2 regions of the Nonomuraea coxensis DSM 45129 genome follow, and region 1 is predicted to be linked to the other one. Evidence: riboswitches for the same ligand, from Rfam matches in the RefSeq annotation. Region 1 holds a riboswitch; the other holds the start of a gene.
What was found. Region 1 has a riboswitch for glycine ahead of gcvP (aminomethyl-transferring glycine dehydrogenase). Riboswitches for the same ligand answer to the same signal wherever they lie in the genome.

Region 1 (15,161 bases):
CGCCACCGGATAGGCGGCCTCGCTCCGGGTGTAGGGGTGCGGCCACTCGTCGGCGGTGACCGACTCGGCCGTGTGCGGGGCGTTGCGCAGCGGGTTGTCGGCCGGGTCGTACGCGCCCGACGCCACCTTGGCGATCTCCTCGCGGATGGCGATCATGGCGTCGGCGAACCGGTCGAGCTCGCCGAGGTCCTCGCTCTCGGTGGGCTCGATCATGAGCGTCCCCGCCACGGGGAACGACATGGTGGGCGCGTGGAAGCCGTAGTCGATGAGGCGCTTGGCCACGTCGTCCACGGTGACGCCGGTCTCCTTGGTGATCTGCCGCAGGTCGACGATGCACTCGTGCGCGACCAGCCCGCCGCGCCCGGTGTAGAGCACCGGGTAGTGCGGGGCCAGCCGCCTGGCCAGGTAGTTGGCCGACAGGATGGCCTGCTCGGTGGCGGCGGTGAGGCCGTCGGCGCCCATCATCCTGATGTAGGCCCACGAGATCGGCAGGATGCCCGCCGAGCCGTGCGGAGCGGCCGAGACCGGGCCGACGGGGGTGCCGCCGGTCAGCGGGTGGCCGGGCAGGTAGGGGGCCAGGTGGCCGCGGACCGCGACCGGGCCGACGCCGGGGCCGCCGCCGCCGTGCGGGATGCAGAAGGTCTTGTGCAGGTTGAGGTGGGACACGTCGGCCCCGAACTCGCCCGGCCTGGCCAGCCCGACCAGGGCGTTGAGGTTGGCGCCGTCCACGTAGACCTGGCCGCCGGCCTCGTGCACCTTGGCGCAGATCTCGGTGATGCTCTCCTCGTACACGCCGTGGGTGGAGGGGTAGGTGACCATGATCGCGGCGAGCGCGTCGCGGTGCTTGGCGATCTTGGCGTCGAGGTCGGCGAGGTCCACGTTGCCGTCGGCGTCGCAGGCGACGACCACGACCCGCATGCCGGCCATGACGGCGCTGGCGGCGTTGGTGCCGTGCGCCGAGGACGGGATGAGGCAGACGTCGCGGCCGTTCTCGCCGTTGGCCCGGTGGTAGGCGCGGATGGCCAGCAGCCCGGCGAACTCGCCCTGCGAGCCGGCGTTGGGCTGCAGCGAGACCGCGTCGTAGCCGGTGACCTCGGCGAGCCAGCGCTCCAGCGTGCCGATCAGCTCCAGGTAGCCCTCGGCCTGCTCGACCGGCGCGTACGGGTGCACGCCCGCGAACTCCGGCCAGGTGATCGGCTCCATCTCGGTGCTGGCGTTGAGCTTCATCGTGCAGGAGCCGAGCGGGATCATCGACCGGTCGAGCGCGATGTCCTTGTCCTGGAGCCGGCGCAGGTAGCGCAGCATCGCGGTCTCGGAGCGGTGGCTGTGGAAGACCGGGTGGGTGAGGTAGCCGGACTCGCGCAGCAGCTCGGCGGGCAGCGCGTCGGCGGTGGCCTCGACGTCGACGTCCTGCCCTGGCACGCCGAACGCGGCCCAGACGGCGCGCAGCTCGGCCGCGCCGGTCTTCTCGTCGCAGGCGACCGAGACGTGGTCGTCGTCGGCCCGCCACAGGTTGACGCCGCGCTCGGCGGCGGCGGCGACCACCTCGGAGGCCCGTCCGGGCACCCGGACGAGGACGGTGTCGAAGAACGCGCCGTGCACGACCTCCAGCCCGCCCGCGCGCAGGCCCTCGGCGAGGGCGGCGGCGTGCCGGTGGGCGCGCAGCGCGATGCGGCGCAGGCCCTCGGGGCCGTGGTAGACGGCGTACATGCCGGCGATGACGGCCAGCAGCACCTGCGCGGTGCAGATGTTGCTGGTGGCCTTCTCGCGGCGGATGTGCTGCTCGCGGGTCTGCAGGGCGAGCCGGTAGGCGGGGTCGCCGTCGGCGTCCACGGACACGCCGACCAGCCGGCCGGGGAGCTGGCGCTGCAGGCCCTCGCGGACGGACATGTAGGCGGCGTGCGGGCCGCCGAAGCCGAACGGCACGCCGAAGCGCTGGGAGGAGCCGATCGCGATGTCGGCGCCCAGCTCGCCCGGCGCGGCCACGAGGGTGAGCGCGAGCAGGTCGGCGGCGGCCACGACGAGCGCCCCGGCCTCGTGCGCGGCGGCGGCCACGGCGCGGAAGTCGCGCAGCCGCCCGGAGGCGCCCGGGTACTGGACGAGCACGCCGAAGCACTCGGGCAGCGGGCTCCCGTCGAGCGGGTGCTCGGCGAGCTCGATGCCGAGCGGCTCGGCGCGGGTGGCGAGCACCCGCTTGGTCTGCGGCAGGGCGTCGGCGTCGACCACGAACACGTGGCTCTTGGAGCGGCCGGCGCGCCGGGCGAGGGTCATGGCCTCGGCGGCGGCGGTGGCCTCGTCGAGCAGGGACGCGCCGGCGACGGGGAGTCCGGTCAGGTCGGAGACGACGGTCTGGAAGTTGAGCAGCGCCTCCAGCCGCCCCTGCGAGATCTCCGGCTGGTACGGCGTGTACGCGGTGTACCAGCCCGGGTTCTCCAGCAGGTTGCGGCGGATCACCGCGGGCGTGACCGTGTCGTGGTAGCCGAGGCCGATCATGGAGGTGAGCACCCGGTTGCGGCCGGCCAGGGCGCGCAGTTCGGCGATCGCCTCGCTCTCGCCGACGGCGGCGGGCAGCGTGAGCCGGTCCTTGGCCCGGATGGCCTCGGGGACCGCCACGGCCACCAGGTCGGCGACGGACTCGAAGCCCACGGTCTCCAGCATGCGCTGCTGGTCGGCCTCGGACGGGCCGATGTGGCGGCCGGCGAACGGCGGCTCGGCCAGGGACGTGGGCGCGGACGGCGGCGGCGAAGCCGGCAGGGACTCTGACAGAGCGGTCATGGACGGTGCCTCCCGAGGCTTATGGAGACCGGCGCCGGGGCGCGGGCGGATGCCGGGTCTCCCCCTCTGTCAGCGCGGGCGTCACCGCGACCTGAGAGCTTCGCCTCGAACGGAGGCTTGCACCGTCGGTGAGGCGCGCCTGGCGGGCGTGCCTGCTTTCCAGAGTTGCCTCACCCGAGCGGTACCGGTTGCCTGAGAGATTCCGGGGAGGGTTGCTCCTTCGGCGCCCCAGGACCAGGTGGTGCCCGGGGACTCTCCCGCACGGGGTCGTCAGCCTTACCTGTCCTAGGTTACTACTCTGGACGTTACGGGCGAATTACTACCCCAGGCGCCGGGCACGGCGGCGCTGGGCGAGCTCGTCAGCGGGGTGGTCGGCCGGGACGTTGTCCTCGACCGCCGCGCGTTCCCCCGGCAGCTCCGCGAGGCTTCCCTCGACCTCACGCCAGACCCGGCCGAGCGCGATGCCGAACACGCCCTGGCCGCCCTGGAGGAGGTCTATCACCTCGTCGGCCGAGGTGCACTCGTAGACGCTGACGCCGTCGCTCATGAGCGTGATCTGCGCGAGGTCGGCGACCCCGCGGTCACGCAGGTGCTGCACGGCCGTGCGGATCTGCTGCAGCGACACCCCGGTGTCGAGGAGCCGCTTGACGACCTTGAGCACCAGGATGTCGCGGAAGCTGTAGAGCCGCTGGGAGCCCGAGCCGTGCGCGGCCCGGATGGTCGGCTCCACCAGGCCCGTCCGGGCCCAGTAGTCGAGCTGCCTGTAGGTGATGCCGGCCGCCGCACAGGCGGTGGGCCCGCGGTACCCGATGTCGTCCGGCACGGCCGCCGGACGCTCGTCGAAGAGCAGCCCCTGCTCCCCGGCACGCTGCCGCGCGTCCTCGCGCCGCACCGGATCTTCCTGGCCGGCCGTCTTTCCCTCGCCGCTGCTGACCGCCACGCGGACCTCCGGCTTTCTCTCATCCCGCGGCCCGATCTGGGGGTTCATATAGGGCGACCGCGGGTTTCACTTGCACCGTAGGACCGTGACCATGCTCAGTCAACGATCCGGCTCGGCGCGTCGTGAAGCGTAAATGCACCGAAATACCTACCCCGCCCTGCCAAAGTCCTCGGGAGTGATCGTGTCAAGGAACTCCCTGAACTTCTCCACCTCGTCCTCCTGGTCGTCCGGGATGACCACGCCGGCCTCCTGGACCACCTCCTCGCTGGCGAAGATGCGTGCTCCGGTGCGCAGGGCGAGCGCGATGGAGTCGGAGGGCCGCGCGCTCACCTCCACGCCGTTGGAGAACACCAGGTCGGCGAAGAAGATGCCGTCACGCAGTGCGACGATGTTGACCGCGCGCAGGCCGACGCCCAGCGCGCTCAGCACGTCGCGGAACAGGTCGTGGGTAAGCGGCCGCGGCGGCGGTTCCTCCGCTTGGGCGAGGGCGATGGCCGTCGCCTCGGTCATGCCGATCCAGATGGGAAGGAACCGTTCCCCGTGTGCCTCCTTGAGCAAGACGATCGGTTGATTTGTGGGCATTTCGACTCTTACGCCCACGACCTCCATCTGCAACACGGGCTGCTCCGTATTCCTGACCGGTGACCCGGCACAGCTCTTGGTTCGTCGCTTCTGCTGACTGGCTACTTCATTTCAACGTAACACCCGGGAGGCCCCGATTGCTCCCCGGCCGCCGGTCGGGTCTCCCTCAGCGCCCCAGCACCGAACGTACCCCGGTCCGGACCAGCGACGCGTGCAGGTCGAGCAGCAGGCTGGACAGCTCCCGCGCGGTCTCCTCGGCCTCGCCGATGGCGCCCGGGGCGCGGCGTTTCAGCACCGGCGCGACGCTCTGCTCGACCAGGCCGCACTCGCGCTCGGCGGCGGCCTTGACCGCGCGCAGGTGCCGGGCGCCCAGGCCGAAGCGGGCCAGCGCGCCGACCGTGCGGGCGATCTTGAGCGCCTCCTCGTCGTAGCGGCGGGCGACCGGGGCCAGCAGGCCGTAGTCCTCGCACTCGGCGAGGGTCTCCTCGTCGATGCCGGCGGCCTCCAGCAGCTCGGCGCGGCCGAGCCGGACCTCCTGCCTGTCGGGCACGGCCCGGGGGCGGCCGAAGCTCTCGGCCATGCGGTCCTTGATGACCCGCAGCGGCAGGTAGTGGTCGCGCTGCTCGGTGAGGATGAAGCGGAGCTGCTCGACGTGCAGATGGGTGAACTTGCGATAGCCGGAGGGGCTGCGCTCGGGCTCGATGAGCCCTTCGCCCTCCAAGAACCTGATCTTGGAGATCGTCACATCGGGGAACTCGCCCTGCAGCAGGGCGAGCACCTCCCCGATGCTCATGTGCGAGCGGGCCGCCTGGGAAGTCATGCGCTGTGGTTGCCCCGCATGAGGAAGACCAGCCGGAACTTGCCGATCTGCACCTCGTCGCCGGAGTGCAGCGGAACCTCCTCGATCCGCTCGCGGTTGACATAGGTGCCGTTGAGGCTGCCGACGTCGCGGACGGAGAACTGGCCGCCGCGGTGGCGGTAGAACTCGACGTGGCGGCGCGAGACGGTGATGTCGTCGAGGAAGATGTCGCTCTCCGGGTGACGCCCGGTCGTGGTGAGGTCCTTGTCCAGCCGGAAGCGGCTGCCCTGGTTGGGGCCCCTGGTCACCGTGAGCAACGCCGTGCCGGGCGGGAGCTGCTCCACCAGCGCCCGCTCCTGCAGGAGCATGTCGCCTGTCTCAGCCTCGTACGCCTCGATTCCCGCGACGGAGATCGTCGAAGTGGTGTCCCCTGCGACCTCGAGTCTGGCCAGCGGTGACCCGCAACGGGAACAGAAACGGGCATCCCCGGGGTTGGCGTGCCCGCACTGCGTGCAGTAGACGCTCGGCATCGATCGGCTCGGCCTCCTACCGCGAAGACGCGGCGACGGTGCTCAGAACGCGCCTCGCTTCGCTTTCTTCAAGTTTGCGAATGCCGCAACATACGCTGATCAGCGGCAAAGGTCAACTCGGGGCGCTGGACGGTGGTTTGGACGCAGACAAAGTTACCGCCGCTTCCGCCCCGTGGTCCATGCCGCCGCGCGTTTCTACATTACGATCTTGCGGCGGCCGGCGCGCGCCTGGCAACCGTGGTTCTCGCCACTCTCGCGCCGCTCACGCCGCGTGACCGCTCCCGGACCCGGATCAGCCGGCGGCCCGCTCCACCACCCGCGCCCAGCGCTCCAGGAGCGCCTGGGCGCCGTCCATGTCGGCCGCCTCGGCCCACAGGTCGGTGACGGGCTCGGTGGCGGCGGGCAGCACCAGCACCCAGCTCCCGTCGTCGCGGGCCACCCGCACCCCGTCGGTGGTGTCGACGCGGTAGCCCGCGGGCTCGGCCTCGGCGGCCTCGATGACCGAGCGCATGACCGCGCCCTTGGCCGCCCACGGCGTCGGCACCGTCCGCCGCAGCAGCCTGACCTCGGGGATCCTGGCGTCGATCTGGCTGAGCGAGAGCCGGGTGCGGGCGACCAGCCCGAGGAGGCGCATGAACGCGGCCAGCCCGTCGATGGCCGGGCTGAACTCGGGCACCACGAACCCGCCGCGCCCGTCCGCCGCGAAGATCATGTCGGGGCCGGCGACGGCCGCCGTGAGGGCGTCCAGCGAGGTGGAGGTCCACTGCACCTGCACGCCGTGGAAGCGGCACACCTGCTCGGCGACCCGCGTGGTGGTGACCGGCAGCGCCACCCGGCCGCCCCGTCGCTCGGCGGCGACCAGGTCGAGCACGACGAGCAGGGCGCGCTCCTCGTCGATGAGCTGGCCCATCTCGTCCACCAGGGCGATGCGCTCGCCGACCGGGTCGAAGCGCACGCCGAAGGCCGCCCGCGACGAGCTGACCAGCTCCGACAGCCGTTGCAGGTCGCGGCGGCGCTCGGCCAGCGTCTCGGTGGGCGAGACGTCGTCCAGGCGGGCGTTGACGGTGAGCACGTCCACGCCGACCCGGCCGAGCAGGGTGGGCAGCACCAGCGAGGAGGTGCCGCCCGCGCAGTCCACGACGACCTTCATGTCCCGTACGTCGCCGACGCCGACGTGGCGCAGCAGCTCGTGGGCGTAGTCCTCGATCGCGCGGGACGGGTGGGTCAGCTCGGCGATCTCGCCGGGGAAGGCGCGGCGGAACTCCTGGCGGGAGAAGACCCGCTCCAGCTTGCGCTGCGCGCCGGGGGCGAGGTCGGCGCCGCGGCCGTCCATGATGACGATGTCCACGCTCTGCGGGTCGCCGGGGGTGGTGCGCAGCGCGATGCCGCCCGCGGCGCCCTCCCTGCCGGTGTGGAAGCGGGCCACCGGCAACGGGGCCGCCTCCAGGTCGAGGACGTTGATCGCCCCGGCGGTGAGCGCGCCGTTGACGGCCCGCTTGAGCGCGCGGGCGGCGAGCGAGCAGTCGCGGGCGGTGACGACGTACTCGCCCTTCTTCAGGGTGGTGGCGTAGGCGCTGGCCAGGCGGACGCACAGCTCGGCGGTGATCTCGACGTTGACCAGGCCGCTGACGCCGCGGGGGCCGAACAGGCTGCGCTGGCCCCGCGACTCCCAGATGACGCTGGTGTTGACGACCGCGCCGGCCTCGATGGTCTTGAACGGGTAGACCCTGACGCCGCTGGAGACGTACGCCTCGGACTCGATGACGCACTCGTCGCCGATGACCGCGTTCTCCTCGATGCGGGCGCCGGTCATGACGTCGGTGCTCTTGCCGACGACGCAGCCGCGTAAGTGGGCGCCGGGGCCCAGGTAGACGTTGTCGTGGACGATCGCGCGGTGCAGGAAGGCGCCCTCGCGCACCACGACGTTGTTGCCGAGCACGGTGTACTCGCGCAGCTCGGCGCCCGCCTCGACCTTGGCGTAGTCGCCGACGAGCAGCGGGCCCTTGAGCACGGCGTCGGGGTCGACCGAGGCGGACTCGGCGACCCAGACGCCGGGCGAGAGCTCGAAGCCGCCGAGGTCCAGCTCGACCTTGCCGGACAGGGCGTCGGCCTGGGCCTTGAGGTAGCTCTCGTGCGTGCCGACGTCCTCCCAGTAGCCGCCGGCGACGTGGCCGTAGATGGCGGCGCCGCGCTCCAGCAGGGCGGGGAAGACGTCGCCCGACCAGTCGACGGGCTCGCCGGTGGCGACGGCGTCGAGGATCTCGGGCTCCATGATGTAGATGCCCGTGTTGACGGTGTCGGAGAAGACCTGGCCCCAGGTCGGCTTCTCCAGGAAGCGCTGCACGCGCCCGCCCTCGTCGACGATGATGATCCCGAATTCGAGGGGGTTGGGGACGCGCTTGAGTCCGATGGTGACAAGTGCCGAATTTTCCCGATGAAACCGGATCATTTCGGATAAATCGATGTCCGTGAGAGCGTCTCCGGAGATCACCAGGAACCGGTCGTCGCGCAGGCGGTCGGCGGCGTTCTTGACGCTGCCGGCGGTGCCGAGGGGGACGTCCTCGGTGGCGTACTGGAGATGCATGCCCAGCTCGTCGCCGTCGCCGAAGTAGTTGCGCACCAGCGCCGCCAGGAACTGCACGGTCACCACGGTCTCGGTGATGCCGTGCCGTTTGAGCAGGCGCAGGACGTGCTCCATGATCGGGCGGTTGACCACCGGCAGGAGGGGTTTGGGCTGGTTGGCGGTCATCGGCCGCAGCCGCGTGCCCTCCCCGCCCGCCATGACGACCGCCTTCACCCGCTCACTCCTTCTTGGCCGAGGTCACGAGCCGGCGCACCTGCACCACGTACAGCAGTCCGGCCCACCAGTACAGGCCCGTCCCCCAGAGGGCGAAGGCCCAGCCGACGATCCGGGCTATATCGGCATACCACCCGGAGTGGGAGGCAAGGAAGAGGAGGGGGAAGGCGTACATGAGGTTGAACATCGCGGCCTTGCCCAGGAAATGCACCTGAAGTGCCCGGTAGCCGTGCTTGCGGAGGACGGGGAAGGAACTCGCGACGAAGAGCTCGCGCGCCAGGATGACCAGCACCAGCCACCACGGGATCACCTCCCGCAGCAGCAGCGCCAGGATCGTGGCGAAGACGTAGAGCTTGTCGGCGGCCGGGTCGATGATCCGGCCGAGCTTGCTGGTCTGGTTGAACGCCCGCGCGATCTTTCCGTCGAGCCAGTCGGTGAAGCCCGCGACGGCGAGGATCCCGATCGCCCACCCGTCCGCCTTCGGCCCGAGAACCAGCCACAGGAACACGGGCACACCGAGAAGGCGCAGGAAGCTCAGCAGGTTGGGAACCGTCCAGATCCGGTCCTCGGCGGAAGTTTCGCTCACGCAGCAGACCCTACTGAGTGCGCCAGGTTCCCGCGCAGGCGGCCGGGCCCGTCCCCCGGAGGCGGTCAGGCGCGCAGGAAGGAATGCGTGCGGCCGAGCACGGCGAAGCCGAGCCGGGCGTAGAAGTCCTTCGGCCAGTCCGCCGCGTCGGCCACCAGGAAGATCAGCTCGGCGCCGGCCGCCTCGGCGAGCAGCGCGGTCAGCAGCGCGCGGGCGTGGCCCCTGCCCCGGTGCTCCTCGGCCGTATGGACGTCCTCGATCTGGGCGACGCCGCCGTGCAGGTAGAGGTCGGCGCGGGCGGCGAGCTCACCGCCGGGGGCGCGCACGCCGCGGAAGGCGACCAGGTCGGCGCCCGCGACGCGGTTCTCGACGCGCCGGGCCAGCCCGTCGATCACCTCGTCGCCCACCTCGGGCAGGCTGCGGCGCCAGTCGCGGCGCAGCACCTCCACCAGCTCGGCGAGCTCCAGGGGCTCGGCCGGGGGCGGGTCCTCGGGGACGGCGCCGCGGAAGGCCATGACGAGATCGGTCTCGTGCGCGTAGCCGGCGCGGGCGAACGCGGGCGCGAACGCCTCGCCGAGGCGGTCGCCGGCGACCGCCACCAGCCGGTGGGCGCGGCCGGCCAGGACCTCGTCGGCGGCCCGCAGCACCTCCGCGGGCTCGGCGGGCTCCCACACGAGGAGGCGGTTGTCGTCGTAGGAGCCGGGGTAACGCTCGTCGAGCACGGCCACCCCGCCGGGGACGGGCACCTCGCGCGGGGCGCGGCGGCGGGCGAAGCCGCGCAGGAACGCGAGCGCGCGGGCCAGGTCGGCCGCGTCGCTCTCACGGCGTAAGGGGGCCAGGTGGGCGAAGTCGTCCATCACGTCCTCCGCGACCGGCCGTGCTCAGCGGGCACCGCGCACCGCCTTGAGGAACGCCTCGATGAGAGCGGAATCCTTCACCCCGGGCGCGGTCTCGACGCCGCTCGACACGTCGACCCCCCACGGGCCGGCGGCGGCGACCGCCTCGGCCACGTTGCCCGGGGACAGGCCGCCGGCCAGCAGCCAGCGGCCCGACGGCCGGCCGCGCACGGCCGCCCAGTCCCACGGCTGCCCGGAGCCGGCGTGCGGGGCGTCGACCAGGAGGAGATCCTCGTCGTAGGCGCCGCAGCGCAGGTCGGCCCCGGAGTCGACGGCGCGGACCAGGGTGACGCCGAGGTCGCTCAGGGCGAGGAAGTCGGCGTGCGGGTGCCGGCCGTGGAGCTGGATCGCCCGCACGCCGGAGGTCAGCGCCGCCGCCCGGACCGTCTCAGGGTCCTCGCCGCGGAAGACGCCGACGGTCAGGACGTGCGCGGGCACCAGCGCGGCCAGCTCGGCGGCGCGCTCGGGCTCGACGCGGCGCGGGCTGCGGGTCATGACGAACCCGACGGCGTCGGCGCCCGCCTCGACGGCGGCGGCCACGTGGGCGGGCTCGCTCAGGCCGCAGATCTTGACGTACACACTGACGAGACTAGCGGCGCCGGGCGGCCGCCGGTGACCACGACCAGATCAGCAGCGCGAGGATCAGCCCGAACAGCATCACGCCGTTCGGCAGGTGCGCCCCCAGGACCGCCCAGGTGAAGTGCTGGGCCATGCCGAGGACGAACAGCGCGAGGCCGGCCAGGGCGGGCCAGCCCGCGCCGCGGCCGGGACGCCAGACGAGCACGGCGAGCACGATCTGCACCAGGGCGACGAGGTGGACCACCATCCCGGCCATCACGTGCGTCTCGGCCAGCGACTCGGTCTCGACCGCCTGCCCGGCGAACGAGGCCGCCACCAGCAGCGCGGCCGCCTGGGCGATGATCGCCACGCGGAGCGCGTACAGCAGGCCGGCGGAGACCTGGGCGGCGGCGGGCCGGTCCATGACCGTGGTTCTTTCCATGTCGGAGGTCCTTTCCGAGGAGGGTCGGTGCGGGACCTCATGGTGGCGACGGCGGCCTCGGGGCGTCGTCAGCCTGCGGGATGAGAACCGGTCCGCCACACGGCGGAGCCGGTTCACGACCGCGGTTCCGGCCACGGCGGAGAGCCCTTCCGAGGCGGGTCGGTGCGGGACCTCGTGCCGGTGACCGGGCGGAAGGAGGCGTCCACCAGGCCGGCGCGGTGGGCGACCACGGCGGCCTGGATGCGGTTGCGCAGCCCCAGCTTGTCCATCGCGGCGGCGATGTGGGTCTTGACCGTCGTCACGCCGACGTGCAGCTCCTCGGCGATCTCGGCGTTGGACAGGCCGGTGCCGACCAGGGCGAGCACCTCCAGCTCCCGCTCGGTCAGCCCGGCGGGCACCGGGGCGGCGGCCTGCTCCTCGGCGGCGAGGAAACGGTCGACGACGCGGCGCAGCACGGACGGCGCGAGGAGCTGCTCCCCGGCGGCGGCCCGGCGCACGGCGTCCACCATCCGCTCCGGCTCGTCGTCCTTGACCAGGAACCCGACCGCTCCGGCGCGCAGCGCGGCGTGGACGTTGGCGTCCTCGGCGAACGTGGTCAGCACGACGATCCTGGTGCCCGGCCGCGCGGCCAGCACCCGCTTGATCGCCTCCAGCCCGTCCACCCGCGGCATGCGCAGGTCCATGAGGACCACGTCGGGCAGGTGCCGCTCGGCCAGGCGGACCGCCTCGGCCCCGTCCTCGGCCTCCCCCACGACCTCCATGTCGCCCGCGGCCTCCAGCAGCATGCGCACGCCCGCCCGGACCAGCGCCTGGTCGTCGGCCACCAGGACGCGGATCACGTGGCGCTCCTCGCCGGCAGGCTCGCGGCCAGCAGCCAGCCGCCCTCGCCGTCGGGGCCGGCGCTCAGGGTGCCGCCGAGGGCGCGTACCCGCTCGCGCATGCCGGCCAGGCCGCGCCCGGAGGACGGCAGACGTTCGATGGCGGTGGGCGGGCGGCCGTTGCGGATCTCCACCGACAGCCCCTCGCCCTCGGGGGCGACGGTGACGCTGACCCGGGTGCCGGGGCCGGCGTGTTTGAGCACGTTCGTGAGTCCTTCCTGGACGATGCGGGCCGCGGACGCGCGGGCGGTGAGGGGGGCCTGGTCGGTGGCGGGGTCGAGGTGGAGGTCCACGACGAGGCCGGCGGCGGCCATGCGCTCGGCCGACTCGCGGACCACGTCGGTGGGGTCGGCCAGCAGGTGCGGCTGGCGCTCGGGCTCGCGCAGCAGGTCGAGCAGGTCGCGCAGGTCCTGCAGCACCTGGTGGCCGGTCTCGCGGATGTCGGTGAGCGCGTCGGCGACCGGGCCGTCGGGCGCGGTGTAGCGGGCGGCGCTGGCCCGCAGCACCATGGCGCCCACGTGGTGGGCGACGATGTCGTGCACGTCGCGGGCGATGCGCTCGCGCTCGGCGAGCTGGTCGGCCCGCACCTGGGCGACGGCCGCGCGGGCGGCCTCCTCGGCGCGCAGCCGCTCGGCGGCCGCGGCGGCCTGCCGCATGCCGAGGTAGCGGCCGATGGCGATGGGCGTGGCGACCAGCATCATGAGCACGCCGGCGCGGAACGGCGTGACCTCGGTGTCCTCGCCGACGACGGCGACGGCCGTCAGCAGGCAGCCGGCGACGTACGCCGCCACCAGCCACCACCACGACGCCACCCGCATGGCGAACACGCCGACGGCGACGAGCGTGAGGATCACGCAGGTGTTGACGGCCTCGTTGAGATAGGTGTCGGCGCACACCAGCAGCACGCCCTGGCCGAGGAGGACCAGCCCGGGCAGCCGCCTGGCCACGCCCAGCGACAGGCCGCCGACCACGGCCAGCAGCCCGACCACCCAGACGGGCTGGCTGCCGGAGTGCCAGGTGGTCCAGGTGCTGAGCACGGTGATGGCCACGCCGCCGGCGGCCAGCAGGGCGTCGGGGGTGACGTCGCGCTCCTCCAGCGGATCCGCCGAGCCGCGCAGGTACGCGCCGAGCACGGCGGGGACGACCGGCAGCAGGACCGAGTACATCCAGCTGTTGACCGTGAGCGCGATGCCGGGGTCGGCGATGTTGACCGCGGTCGCGGCGACGGCGGCCGCCGCAGCCACCGCCGTGCCCCGCCGCCCGGAGCGGAACCCGGCCACGCCGACCGCGACGCAGAGGAGGATCTGCGCGGTGTTGGAGGTGGAGGAACACCGCGCCAACGCATGCACTCACGCTAGCCGCCTGCCGTGAACCGCTGATCCTCCGGTCGAAGGATCCCGCCTCCTCCTACTGGCCGCAGGTACGCCCGGTGGGTGGAGCGGTGTAGAGGGATCTTGGCCGTACTTTCATCGCATGTCCAACGACACCGCACTTTTTCTCGGCCAGTTCCTGCGCTCCCCCGCCGTGATCGGCGCGGTCGCCCCCAGCTCGCGGCGGCTGGCCGCGGCCGTCTGCGCGCCGGTGCCGGAGCGCGGCGAGCCCACGGTCGTCGAGCTGGGGCCGGGCACGGGGCCCTTCACGGCGGAGATCCAGCAGCGGCTGGGCGGGCGCGGCCACCATCTGGCGGTGGAGCTGAACGCGCCGATGGCGCGGCTGCTCGCCGCGCGGTTCCCCCTGGTCGACGTGGCGCACGCGGACGCGGGCCGGCTGGGCGAGCTGCTGCGGGAGCGGGGGCTGAGGCAGGCGGACGTGGTGGTCAGCGGGCTGCCGTGGGCGGCCTTCCCCGAGCGGGCCCAGCGGGACCTGCTGGGGGCGGTGACGGCGGCGATGGGTCAGGGCGCCGCGTTCACCACCTTCTCCTACATCCACGCGATCCCGCTCAGCTCGGCGCGGCGCTTCCGCGCGCTGCTGGCCGAGCGGTTCGAGGAGGTCGTGCCGGGGCGGACGGTGTGGCGCAACGCCCCGCCGGCGTTCGTCTTCCACGCCCGGCGGCCCCGGGCGTGAGCACCAGGGGGTGGGGCGGGGCGCACCCGAGGCGGAGGAAGCTCTGGCTCAACCACCTCACGCCACAGGTGCTCGCCCGCGCGGTGCGCCCGGGGGCCGACCATCCCTGCCTGCCTCGCCTCACCGATCACGCACGGGCCCTGACGTGATCGTGACGGGCGGGCCCGTCGGCAGGGTCTTCGGCGCCGTCCCGGCCCCGGTGGGCGGGTGCGCGGGGCGCCATCGCCTCGGCGGCTCCGGCCCGGGTCGCCCCGGTGCCCGCGTGCGCGCAACCCCCTTCTTCGTCGTCCCGCACGCGGCCGGCTGCCGCCACCTTCCCGGCCCGTCCGCCGGGGCGGCGTTCTCGACCTCGCCGGACGGTCCGTCATTGGCCTGCGCCTACCCGGAGCACGGGGAAGCACACGCCCTTCGTCAGCCGAAGGCCGGCGGGCGCTTCTCCCGCAGGGCGCGCACGCCCTCGGCGACGTCGGGGCCGGTGAAGCCGAGGAACTCCATCGCCAGCGAGGCGTCGAAGGACGGCCCGGCCAGGCGCAGCCAGTTGTTGAGCGCGTACTTGGTCAGCCTGATCGCCTCCTGCGCGCCGGACGCCAGCCGGACGGCAAGCTCCATGGCCCGATCGTGCACCTGGTCGTCGTCGACGCAGACGCTGACCAGCCCCATGCGCTCGGCCTCCTCGCCGGTGACCGGCTCGCACAGCAGCAGGTGGTATTTCGCCTTGGCCAGGCCGCACAGCAGCGGCCAGACGATGGCGGCGTGGTCGCCGGCGGCGACGCCGAGGCGGGTGTGGCCGTCGATGATGCGGGCGGTGCGCCCGGCGACGGAGATGTCGGCGAGCAGCGCCACCGCCAGCCCCGCGCCGACGGCCGGGCCCTGGATCGCGGAGACGATCGGCTTGCCGCAGTTGAGCACGTTGTAGACGATGTCGCGGGCCTCGCCGAACACGCGCAGCCTGGTCGCGTGGTCGGCCATCATCTCCTCGATCATCGACAGGTCGCCGCCGGCGGAGAAGGCCCGGCCCTCGCCCCTGACGAGGACGGCCCGCACGGTGTCGTCGCGGTCGGCGTCGCGCCAGATCTCGGCCAGCTCGCGGTGGGCCGCGGCGTCGACGGCGTTGAGCCGGGACGGCTCGCTGATCGTGACGCGCAGCACGCCGTCGGCCGGGGTGTCGAGGCGCAGCTTCTCGTAGCGGGCGTAGGCGTCGTCCTTCACCGGTGCTCCTTGCTCAAAGGGCCTGCCTGAGCCGGGCGGCCAGGTAGTCGCGGGCCTCGGCGCCCTGGTCGAACAGGCCCGGCAGGGCGGTGAAGCCGTGCAGGG
Region 2 (8,467 bases), 2.3 Mb from region 1:
CTTCTCGTTCTCCATCATCAGCGCGGAGATCGACAGGCCGGTGTTGGAGCAGTGCTTGAGCAGCTCCTCGCCGGTGGTGAACGGGTAGGGGAGCACGGTGTCGTCGGGTTTGATGCGGTCGGCGCCGGTGGCGTTCTCGTCCACGACGAAGCCGCCGCCGACCGAGAAGTAGACCTTCTCCCGCACCGTGTCGCCGCCGGCGTCGCGGGCGGTGAAGCGCATGCCGTTGGGGTGCTCGGGGAGGGAGATCTTGCGTTCGAAGACGAGGTCCTCGCCGACGACGAACGGGATCTCGTGGCGGCCGTGGAGGCGTACGGTGCCGGAGGCGCGCATGGCGGCCAGGCGCTCGTCGACGGTGTCGACGTCCACCAGCTCCGGCTTCTCGCCCGACAGGCCCAGCAGGACGGCCTTGTCGCTGCCGTGCCCCTTGCCGGTCAGGCCGAGCGAGCCGTAGAGGATCGCCTCGACGCGGGCCACCCGCTCCAGCAGGCCGTCCTCGTGCAGGCCCCGGGCGAACTTGTGCGCGGCCGCCATCGGGCCGCCCGTGTGGGAGCTGGAGGGCCCAATGCCGATCTTGAAGAGGTCGAAGACGCTGATCGCCATTGATGTGCGCCTTTCACTGGGACGGCGCCGGGGCCCCGGTGAGGGCCCCGGCGGGGAGATCAGGACTCGCCGGAGGTGAGGGCGGTGTACTCCTCGGGAGACAGCAGGTCCTCAGGCTCGCCCTCGATGCGCACCCGGAACATCCACCCTTCCCCGTAGGGGTCGCTGTTCACCAGGGACGGGTCGTCGGCCACGTTCTGGTTGACCTCGACCACCTCGCCGCCGACGGGCGCGTAGATCTCGCTGACGGACTTGGTGGACTCCACCTCGCCGACCGAGTCGCCGGCCTCGACGTTCGCGCCGACCTCGGGGAGCTGCACGAAGACGACGTCACCCAGGGCCTCGGCGGCGAACTCGGTGATGCCCACGGTGATGGTCAGGCCGTCGTCCAGCCCGGCCACCCACTCGTGTTCCTTGGTGTAGCTCAGCTCGTCAGGGATGTTGCTCACTTCTTCCTCCTGTAAAAGGGCAGCTCTACGAGGTCCACGGGTTCTTGGCTGCCCCGGATGTCCACTGCCAGGCCTTCGCTCGCGCCGGCGTCGACGTAGGCCATCGCGATGGGCTTGCCCAGGGTCTGGGAAGGCGCGCCGCTGGTGACCTCGCCGACGACGGCGCCGTCCCGCGTCACCGGGTAGCCGTGCCTCGGCACCCGGCGGCCCCGCGCGACCAGGCCGACGAGGCGGCGGCGTGGCTGGTCGTCCTTGACCGCCTCCAGCGCCGCCCGTCCGACGAAGTCGCCGGGCTTGTCGAATTTCACCACTCTGCCCAGTCCCGCGTCGAACGGGGTCAGCTCCGCGCCGAGCTCGTTGCCGTACAGCGGCATGCCGGCCTCCAGCCGGAGCGTGTCGCGGGCGGACAGGCCCGCGGGCGCGAGGCCGTACGGCTCCCCGGCGGCGGTGAGCGCGGCCCAGAGCGGCACGGCGTCCTGGTTCGCGACGAAGAGCTCGAAGCCGTCCTCGCCGGTGTAGCCGGTGCGGGCGATCAGCGCCTCGCGGCCGTCGACCAGGGCGGGCAGGCCGGCGTAGTACTTGAGCCCGGCGAGGTCGGCGTCGGTCAGCGTGGCCAGGATCTCCTGCGCGCGCGGGCCCTGGACGGCGATGAGGGCGTAGCGGTCGGAGCGGTCCTCGACGGCCGCGTCGTACGCTTTGGCCCGCTCCTGGAGTTCCTGGGCGACCTTGAGGTAGTTCGAGGCGTTGGCGACCACCATGAACTCCTCGTCCCCGAGCCGGTAGACGATGAGGTCGTCGAGCACCCCGCCCCGCTCGTCGACGATCATGGTGTAGCGGGCCCGGCCGGTCGCGAGCGCGGACAGGTGGCCGACCAGCGCGTAGTCCAGGGCCTCGGCGGCCTGGGAGCCGGTCACGAAGATCTCGCCCATGTGGGAGAGGTCAAACAGCCCGGCGGCCTCGCGCACGGCCTTGTGCTCGGCGGACTCGCTGCCGTACCGGAGGGGCATGAGCCAGCCGGCGAAGTCGGTGAGGGTGGCGCCCAGGCTCTCGTGGACGTCGCGTAGCGGTGTCGGTCGGGACATGTGTCGCACCTCAGGACAGGAGTGGATGCCAGCATCCTCCCCCTCTGTCATCGATGCCTGAGAGCTTCGCCCGATTTTTGCCGGACTTTCACCTTCGGCGAGGCCAAGAGCCTGCTTTCCAGAGGCCACCTCGTCCGTGCGGTCCTTTGCCTTGAGAGGTTCGCGGGGAGGGCTTGCTCCTTCAGGGACTCTGACCGGCTGTCAGAGTGCTCTCCCGCACGGTGTCGACGGTGATGCCCGCCAGCCTAGTGCCGGTACGGGGCATTTGTCGCCTACGGGTCTCAGCAGGCCGCGACCAGCGCCTCGAACACCGCGCCGTCCTCGGCCTCCTCCGGATGCCACTGCACGGCCATCGCGAACGACGCCGACTCCAGCTCCACCGCCTCGACCGTGCCGTCCCCGGCGGTCGCGGTCACCGTCAGGCCGGGAGCGAGCCGGTCCACGGCCTGGTGGTGGTAGTGCGGGACCGTCACCGGCTCCGCGCCGAGCGCCTTCGCCAGGCGGCTGCCGGGCACCGGCGTCACCGGCAGGTGGCCGAACACGCCCGGCCCCGGCGCGTGCCCCGTGTGCCCTGCCACGTCCGGCAGGTGCTGGTGGAGGGTGCCGCCGAGGGCCACGTTGAGCACCTGGAGGCCCCGGCAGACCCCCAGGTAGGGAAGCCCGGCGTCCAGCGCCCGCGCCAGCAGCGCGAACTCCGCCTCGTCGCGGAAGCCGCGCACGTAGCCGGTGCGCTCGTGCGGCCGCGCGCCGTACCTGGCCGGGTCGATGTCGCCGCCACCGGCGAGGACGAGCCCGTCGAGACCGCGCAGCGCCCCGGCGGGCTCGCCGGCCGGCGGCAGCACGACGGGCTGGCCGCCGGCCCGCACGACCTGCTCGACGTACATGTACGGCAGCAGCGCCACGCTCACGTCCGTCCAGACCGTGAACGTGGCGGGCTCCACGTAGGAGGTGATCCCGATCAACGGGCGACGCACGACGAGCTCCCCCTAGAGCGGCGTCACGTAGGCGCCGCTGATGCCGCCGTCCACCAGGAACTGGCTGGCCGTGATGAACGAGGAGTCGTCGCTGGCCAGGAACGCCACGGCCGCCGCGATCTCCGACGCCTCGGCGAAGCGCCCGAGCGGCACGTGCACCAGCCGCCGCTGCGCCCGCTCCGGGTCCTTGGCGAACAGCTCCTGGAGCAGCGGCGTGTTCACCGGCCCCGGGCAGAGCGCGTTGACCCTGATCCCCTCGCGGGCGAACTGCACGCCGAGCTCCCGCGACATCGCCAGCACCCCGCCCTTGGAGGCGGTGTAGGAGATCTGCGAGGTCGCCGAGCCCATCACGGCCACGAACGACGCGGTGTTGATGATCGAGCCCTTGCCCTGCCGCCGCATGTACGGGATCGCGTGCTTGCAGCACAGGTAGACGCTCGTGAGGTTGACCTCCTGGACCCGGCGCCAGGCGTCGAGCCCGGTCTCCAGGATGGAGTCGTCGTCGGGCGGCGAGATGCCGGCGTTGTTGAAGGCGACGTCCACGCTGCCGTAGGTCTCGTGGGCCGTCGCGAACACCCGCTCGACGTCGTCCTCGCGGGTCACGTCCGCCGCCACGAACAGGCCGCCGACCTCGCCCGCGGCCTTGACGCCCGCCTCCTCGTCGATGTCGACGCAGACGACCCTCGCGCCCTCCTCGGCGAACCTGCGGGCCGTGGCGAGCCCGATGCCGCTGCCCGCGCCGGTGATGACGGCGACCCGATCCTGCAACCGCTGCACTTGCTCACTCCCAGGAGATGAAGACGTTCTTGGTCTCGGTGAACGCCGCGAGGGCGTCAGGACCGAGTTCCCGGCCGAGGCCGGACTGCTTGAAACCGCCGAAGGGCGTCCAGTAGCGGACCGACGCGTTCGAGTTGACCGACAGCGCGCCCGACTCGACCGCCCGCGCCACGCGCAGCGCCCGCCCGACGTCCCGCGTCCAGATGGAGCCGCTCAGCCCGTACGGCGTGTCGTTGGCGACGCGGATCGCGTCGGCCTCGTCGGTGAAGCGGGCCACCGACACGACGGGACCGAAGATCTCCTCGGTGAACGCCGGGTCGGTCACCTCGGGAGTCAGCACGGTGGCGGGGAACCAGTAGCCCTTGCCGGCCGGGCACTCGCCCTGCAGCCAGGGGTCGGAGACGAACCCGCGGACCCGCTCCAGGTGCTCGGCGCTGATCAGCGGGCCCATCTCGGTGGCCTCGTCGAGCGGGTCGCCGACCCGGACGGCGCGCACGGCGGGGGCGAGCAGCGCCATGAACTCGTCGTACACCTCGGCCTGGACCAGCAGCCGGGAGCGGGCGCAGCAGTCCTGGCCGGCGTTGTCGAACACCGCGTACGGCGCCGCCGCGGCCGCCTTCGCGAGGTCGGCGTCGGCGAAGACGATGTTCGCCGACTTGCCGCCCAGCTCCAGCGTCAGCCGCTTGACCTGGGCCGCCGCCCTGGCCGCGATCTCCTTGCCGACCTCGGTCGAGCCGGTGAACACGATCTTGGCGACGTGCGGGTGCTCCACCAGCCGGGCCCCCGCGACCTCCCCTGCCCCAGGCAGCACCTGGAGCACCCCCTCGGGGAGGCCCGCCGCCAGGGCCAGCTCGGCCAGCCGCAGCGCGGTCAGCGGGGTCTGCTCCGCGGGCTTGACGACGACGGTGTTGCCCGCCGCCAGCGCCGGAGCCACGCCCCACGACAGGATGAGCATGGGGAAGTTCCACGGCACGATCACGCCCACCACGCCCAGGGGCTCCTGGAAGGTGACGTCCACGCCGCCGGGCACCGGGATCTGCTTGCCGTGGTTGCGCTCGGGCGCGGCGGCGTAGAAGTGCAGCACGTCGCGGACCGCGCCGGCCTCCCAGCGGGCGTTGCCGATGGTGTGGCCGGCGTTGTCCACCTCCAGCCTGGCCAGCTCCTCGGCGTGCTCGCCCACCAGGTCGGCGAAGCGCCGCAGCAGCCGCGCCCGGTCGCCCGGGGCCACCGCCCGCCAGGCCGGGTACGCCTTCCTGGCACGCTCCACGGCCCGGTCCACCTCGGCCGCGTCGGCGAACTCGACGTCCGTTATGACGTCCTCCGTCGCCGGATTGACGATCTTCATGTTCACATCCGTTCGAAACCGCGGAACAGCTCCCAGTCGGTCACCGCCGCGTCGTACGCGGCCAGCTCGACCCGCGCGTTGTTCGCGTAGTGCCCGACCACGTCCTCGCCGAACGCCTCGCGCGCCGCCTTCGACCCCTCGAACAGGGTCAGCGCGTCGCGCAGCGTCGCCGGCACGGTGTCGGCGCCGGAGTCGTAGGCGTTGCCCGCGTACGGGTCCTCCAGCGTCAGCTCGCCGTCGATGCCGTGCAGCCCGGCCGCGACCAGCGCGGCGACCGCCAGGTACGGGTTGACGTCGCCGCCCGGCACCCGGTTCTCGATGCGCAGCGAGAGCCCGTGACCGACCAGGCGCAGCGCGCAGGTGCGGTTGTCCAGGCCCCACTTGACGGCCGTGGGGGCGAAGCTGCCGGGGACGAAGCGCTTGTAGGAGTTGACGTTGGGGGCGAGCAGGAGGGTCAGCTCGCGCAGGCAGGCGAGCTGGCCGGCGATGAAGCGGGCGCCGAGCCGCGACAGGCCGTGCGGCCCGTCGCCGGCCATCACCGGGTCGCCGCCGGTGGAGCGGAGCGAGATGTGGATGTGGCAGGAGTTGCCCTCGCGCTGGTTCGGCTTGGCCATGAAGGTGATCGACCGGCCCTCCTGGGCGGCGATCTCCTTGGCGCCGTTCTTGTAGATCGCGTGGTTGTCGCAGGTCCTGAGCGCCTCGTCGAAGCGGAAGGCGATCTCGTGCTGGCCCAGGTTGCACTCGCCCTTGGCGGACTCGACGTACATGCCGGCGCCCTCCATGCCGCGCCTGATGCGGCGCAGCAGGGGCTCGACGCGGGCGGTGCCGAGGAGGGAGTAGTCGACGTTGTAGAGGTTGGCGGGGGTGAGGTCGCGGTAGGCGCGCTTCCAGGCGTCCTCGTAGGAGTTGTCGTAGACGACGAACTCCAGCTCGGTCCCGACGTACGCGGCCAGGTCCCGCTCGGCGAGCCGGGCGAGCTGGCGGCGCAGGATCTGGCGGGGCGAGGCGGTCACGTCGCCGCCGTCCTCCCAGGCGAGGTCCGCCATCAGCATCGCGGTCCCCTCCTGCCAGGGCACCCGGCGCAGGGTCGCGAGGTCGGGCCTCATGACGAAGTCGCCGTAGCCCCGGTCCCAGGACGACATGGCGTAGCCGGAGACCGTGTTCATGTCGACGTCCACGGCGAGCAGGTAGTTGCAGCCCTCCGAGCCGTGGTGCAGCACCTCGTCGAGGAAGTAGCGCGCCGAGAGCCGCTTGCCCTGCAACCTGCCCTGCATGTCGGCGATGGCGAGGAGCACCGTGTCGATCCGGCCCGCGGTCACCTCGTCGCGGAGCTCGTCCACGGTCAGGAAGCCTTCGTGCACGTTCAGGTCGCTCCGATCTGGCCTGAGGCGCTTTCCCGTTGATTGGGCTAGTCTCAGACCATTGATGTGCATGGTGGGATCGTCTGTCAAGACCCGAGGACATGTTGGACGAGTCGGCGCGACTGATGACGGTGCTGCGCCCGGTGCGGGCCGGCAACGCCTTCGAGGAGACGGTGGAGCGGCTGCTCCAGGCCATCAAGCTGGGCGTGGTGCCGCCGGGCGGCAAGCTGCCCCCCGAGCGCGAGCTGGCCGTGCGGCTCGGCATCAGCCGGGTCACCCTGCGTGAGGCGATCCGCGCCCTGTCCGACGCCGGCTATCTCGACGTGCGCAGGGGCCGCTACGGCGGCGCGTTCGTCACCTACGAGCCGCCCGCCCCCGACGCCCGCGACCTGCGCCAGGCCGTCGCCGAGATGGGCCGCGACGACCTCGCCGACGCGCTGACCTTCCGCCTGGCCGTCGAGTGCGGCGCCGCCCAGGTGCTGGCCGGCACGGAGCTCGCCGGCGAGCGGCGCGCCCTGCTGCTGCGCAGGCTCACCGAGCTCAACGAGGCGTCCCTGGAGGACTACCGCCGCCTCGACACCGCCTTCCACCTGTCCATCGCCGAGCTGACCGGCTCCACGCTGCTCACCACGGCCTGCGCCGACGCCCGTTCGCGGGTCAGCGACCTGCTCAACGCCATCCCGATGCTCCAGGTCAACCTGGACCACGCCGCCGTCCAGCACCGGGCCATCGTGGACGCCATCCTCGCGGGCGACCCCGACGCGGCCCGCCGCGCCATGACCGAGCACCTGGAGGGGACGGCCGCGCTGCTGCGCGCGTTCCTCGCATGACGGAAGTGACGTCACCGTAAGGGCGATCTCCTCGTACCATCGTTTAAAGGTCATGGGGGATTGGTTTCAGCACACCATCGTCGCCACGGGACGGCTGTCGCTGTTCTGTTTCTTCGTCATGCTCATCGTGGCGTTCATCGCGACGCGCATCAACGTCCGGCTGATCAGGGCGAAGGTCGGCTGGTTCCGCGACGTCAACGTGGGCGAGATGCACATCCACCACGTCGTCTTCGGCGTCGTGCTGATGCTCGTCGGCGGCGTCACGCAGATCGTCGTCGCGCCCGCCTCGCAGACCGGGCACGCGGTGGCGGCGGGCGTCTTCGGGGTCGGCTCGGCGCTGGTCCTGGACGAGTTCGCGCTGATCCTGCACCTGCACGACGTGTACTGGGAGGAGGAGGGGCGGACCTCGGTGGACGCGGTCTTCATCGCGGTCGCCGTCACCGGTCTGCTGCTCATCGGGCTCAGGCCGCTCACCTGGGACTACGGCACGCCCCTCGTCAACCCCGCCGTGCTCATCGTCGGCAACCTGGCGCTGGCCGTGATCACCCTGCTCAAGGGGAAGATCTGGACGGGCATGGCCGGGCTGTTCGTGCCGCCCATGCTGCTGGTGGGCGCGATCCGGCTGGCCAGGCCGGGGTCGCCGTGGGCGCGCTGGGTCTTCGCCCGGCGCTCGCCGCGCAAGATGGCGCGCGCCCTGCACAGGGAGGAGCGGTGGCGGCGGCCGGCGATCCGGGCCAAGATCGCCTTCCAGGAGTTCCTGTCCGGGCGGCACGATCTCCCGTCCACCCGGCGGGCCCGCCGGCGTACGTGAGACGCATACTGGGGTCATGGCACTGCCTCCGTTGTACGAGGGCCTGGCGGACAAGGTCCCCGGCTCCCTGGCCGACCTGCGGGGCCCGGCCGAGGGCGTCGTCGCCCTGCCGCCGCACCTGGTCTGGTCGGGGCTGACCGAGTTCGACCTGTCCGACCCGCGGCTGCGCATGACGATGTACCGCATCGTGATCACCGCCGGGCGGCGTGCCGACTACGAGACCTACCTCAACCCC

Region 2: it holds a riboswitch for glycine, as region 1 does, so the genes downstream of both, gcvT (glycine cleavage system aminomethyltransferase GcvT) here and gcvP (aminomethyl-transferring glycine dehydrogenase) in region 1, are expected to answer to the same signal.

The regions. Positions count from the first base shown of each region.
Region 1 is NZ_CP068985.1:4,042,130-4,057,290, reverse strand. It holds gene gcvP (aminomethyl-transferring glycine dehydrogenase) at 1-2,775, opposite strand, end outside; glycine riboswitch at 2,945-3,045, opposite strand; gene Nocox_RS18945 (MerR family transcriptional regulator) at 3,095-3,715, opposite strand; gene Nocox_RS18940 (bifunctional nuclease family protein) at 3,863-4,333, opposite strand; gene ftsR (transcriptional regulator FtsR) at 4,464-5,117, opposite strand; gene Nocox_RS18930 (double zinc ribbon and FHA domain-containing protein) at 5,114-5,626, opposite strand; gene Nocox_RS18925 (mannose-1-phosphate guanyltransferase) at 5,919-8,423, opposite strand; gene clsA (cardiolipin synthase ClsA) at 8,428-9,009, opposite strand; gene Nocox_RS18915 (GNAT family N-acetyltransferase) at 9,075-9,866, opposite strand; gene Nocox_RS18910 (phosphoribosylanthranilate isomerase) at 9,891-10,484, opposite strand; gene Nocox_RS18905 (hypothetical protein) at 10,495-10,905, opposite strand; gene Nocox_RS18900 (response regulator) at 11,019-11,744, opposite strand; gene Nocox_RS18895 (sensor histidine kinase) at 11,741-13,132, opposite strand; gene Nocox_RS18890 (class I SAM-dependent methyltransferase) at 13,257-13,847, shown strand; gene Nocox_RS18885 (enoyl-CoA hydratase/isomerase family protein) at 14,259-15,056, opposite strand; gene Nocox_RS18880 (alpha/beta hydrolase) at 15,070-15,161, opposite strand, start outside.
Region 2 is NZ_CP068985.1:1,733,211-1,741,677, forward strand. It holds gene Nocox_RS08455 (L-serine ammonia-lyase) at 1-603, opposite strand, end outside; gene gcvH (glycine cleavage system protein GcvH) at 663-1,052, opposite strand; gene gcvT (glycine cleavage system aminomethyltransferase GcvT) at 1,049-2,134, opposite strand; glycine riboswitch at 2,169-2,263, opposite strand; glycine riboswitch at 2,264-2,361, opposite strand; gene Nocox_RS08470 (gamma-glutamyl-gamma-aminobutyrate hydrolase family protein) at 2,416-3,108, opposite strand; gene Nocox_RS08475 (3-oxoacyl-ACP reductase) at 3,121-3,885, opposite strand; gene Nocox_RS08480 (aldehyde dehydrogenase family protein) at 3,890-5,230, opposite strand; gene Nocox_RS08485 (glutamine synthetase family protein) at 5,233-6,591, opposite strand; gene Nocox_RS08490 (FadR/GntR family transcriptional regulator) at 6,693-7,421, shown strand; gene Nocox_RS08495 (hypothetical protein) at 7,474-8,232, shown strand; gene Nocox_RS08500 (hypothetical protein) at 8,249-8,467, shown strand, end outside.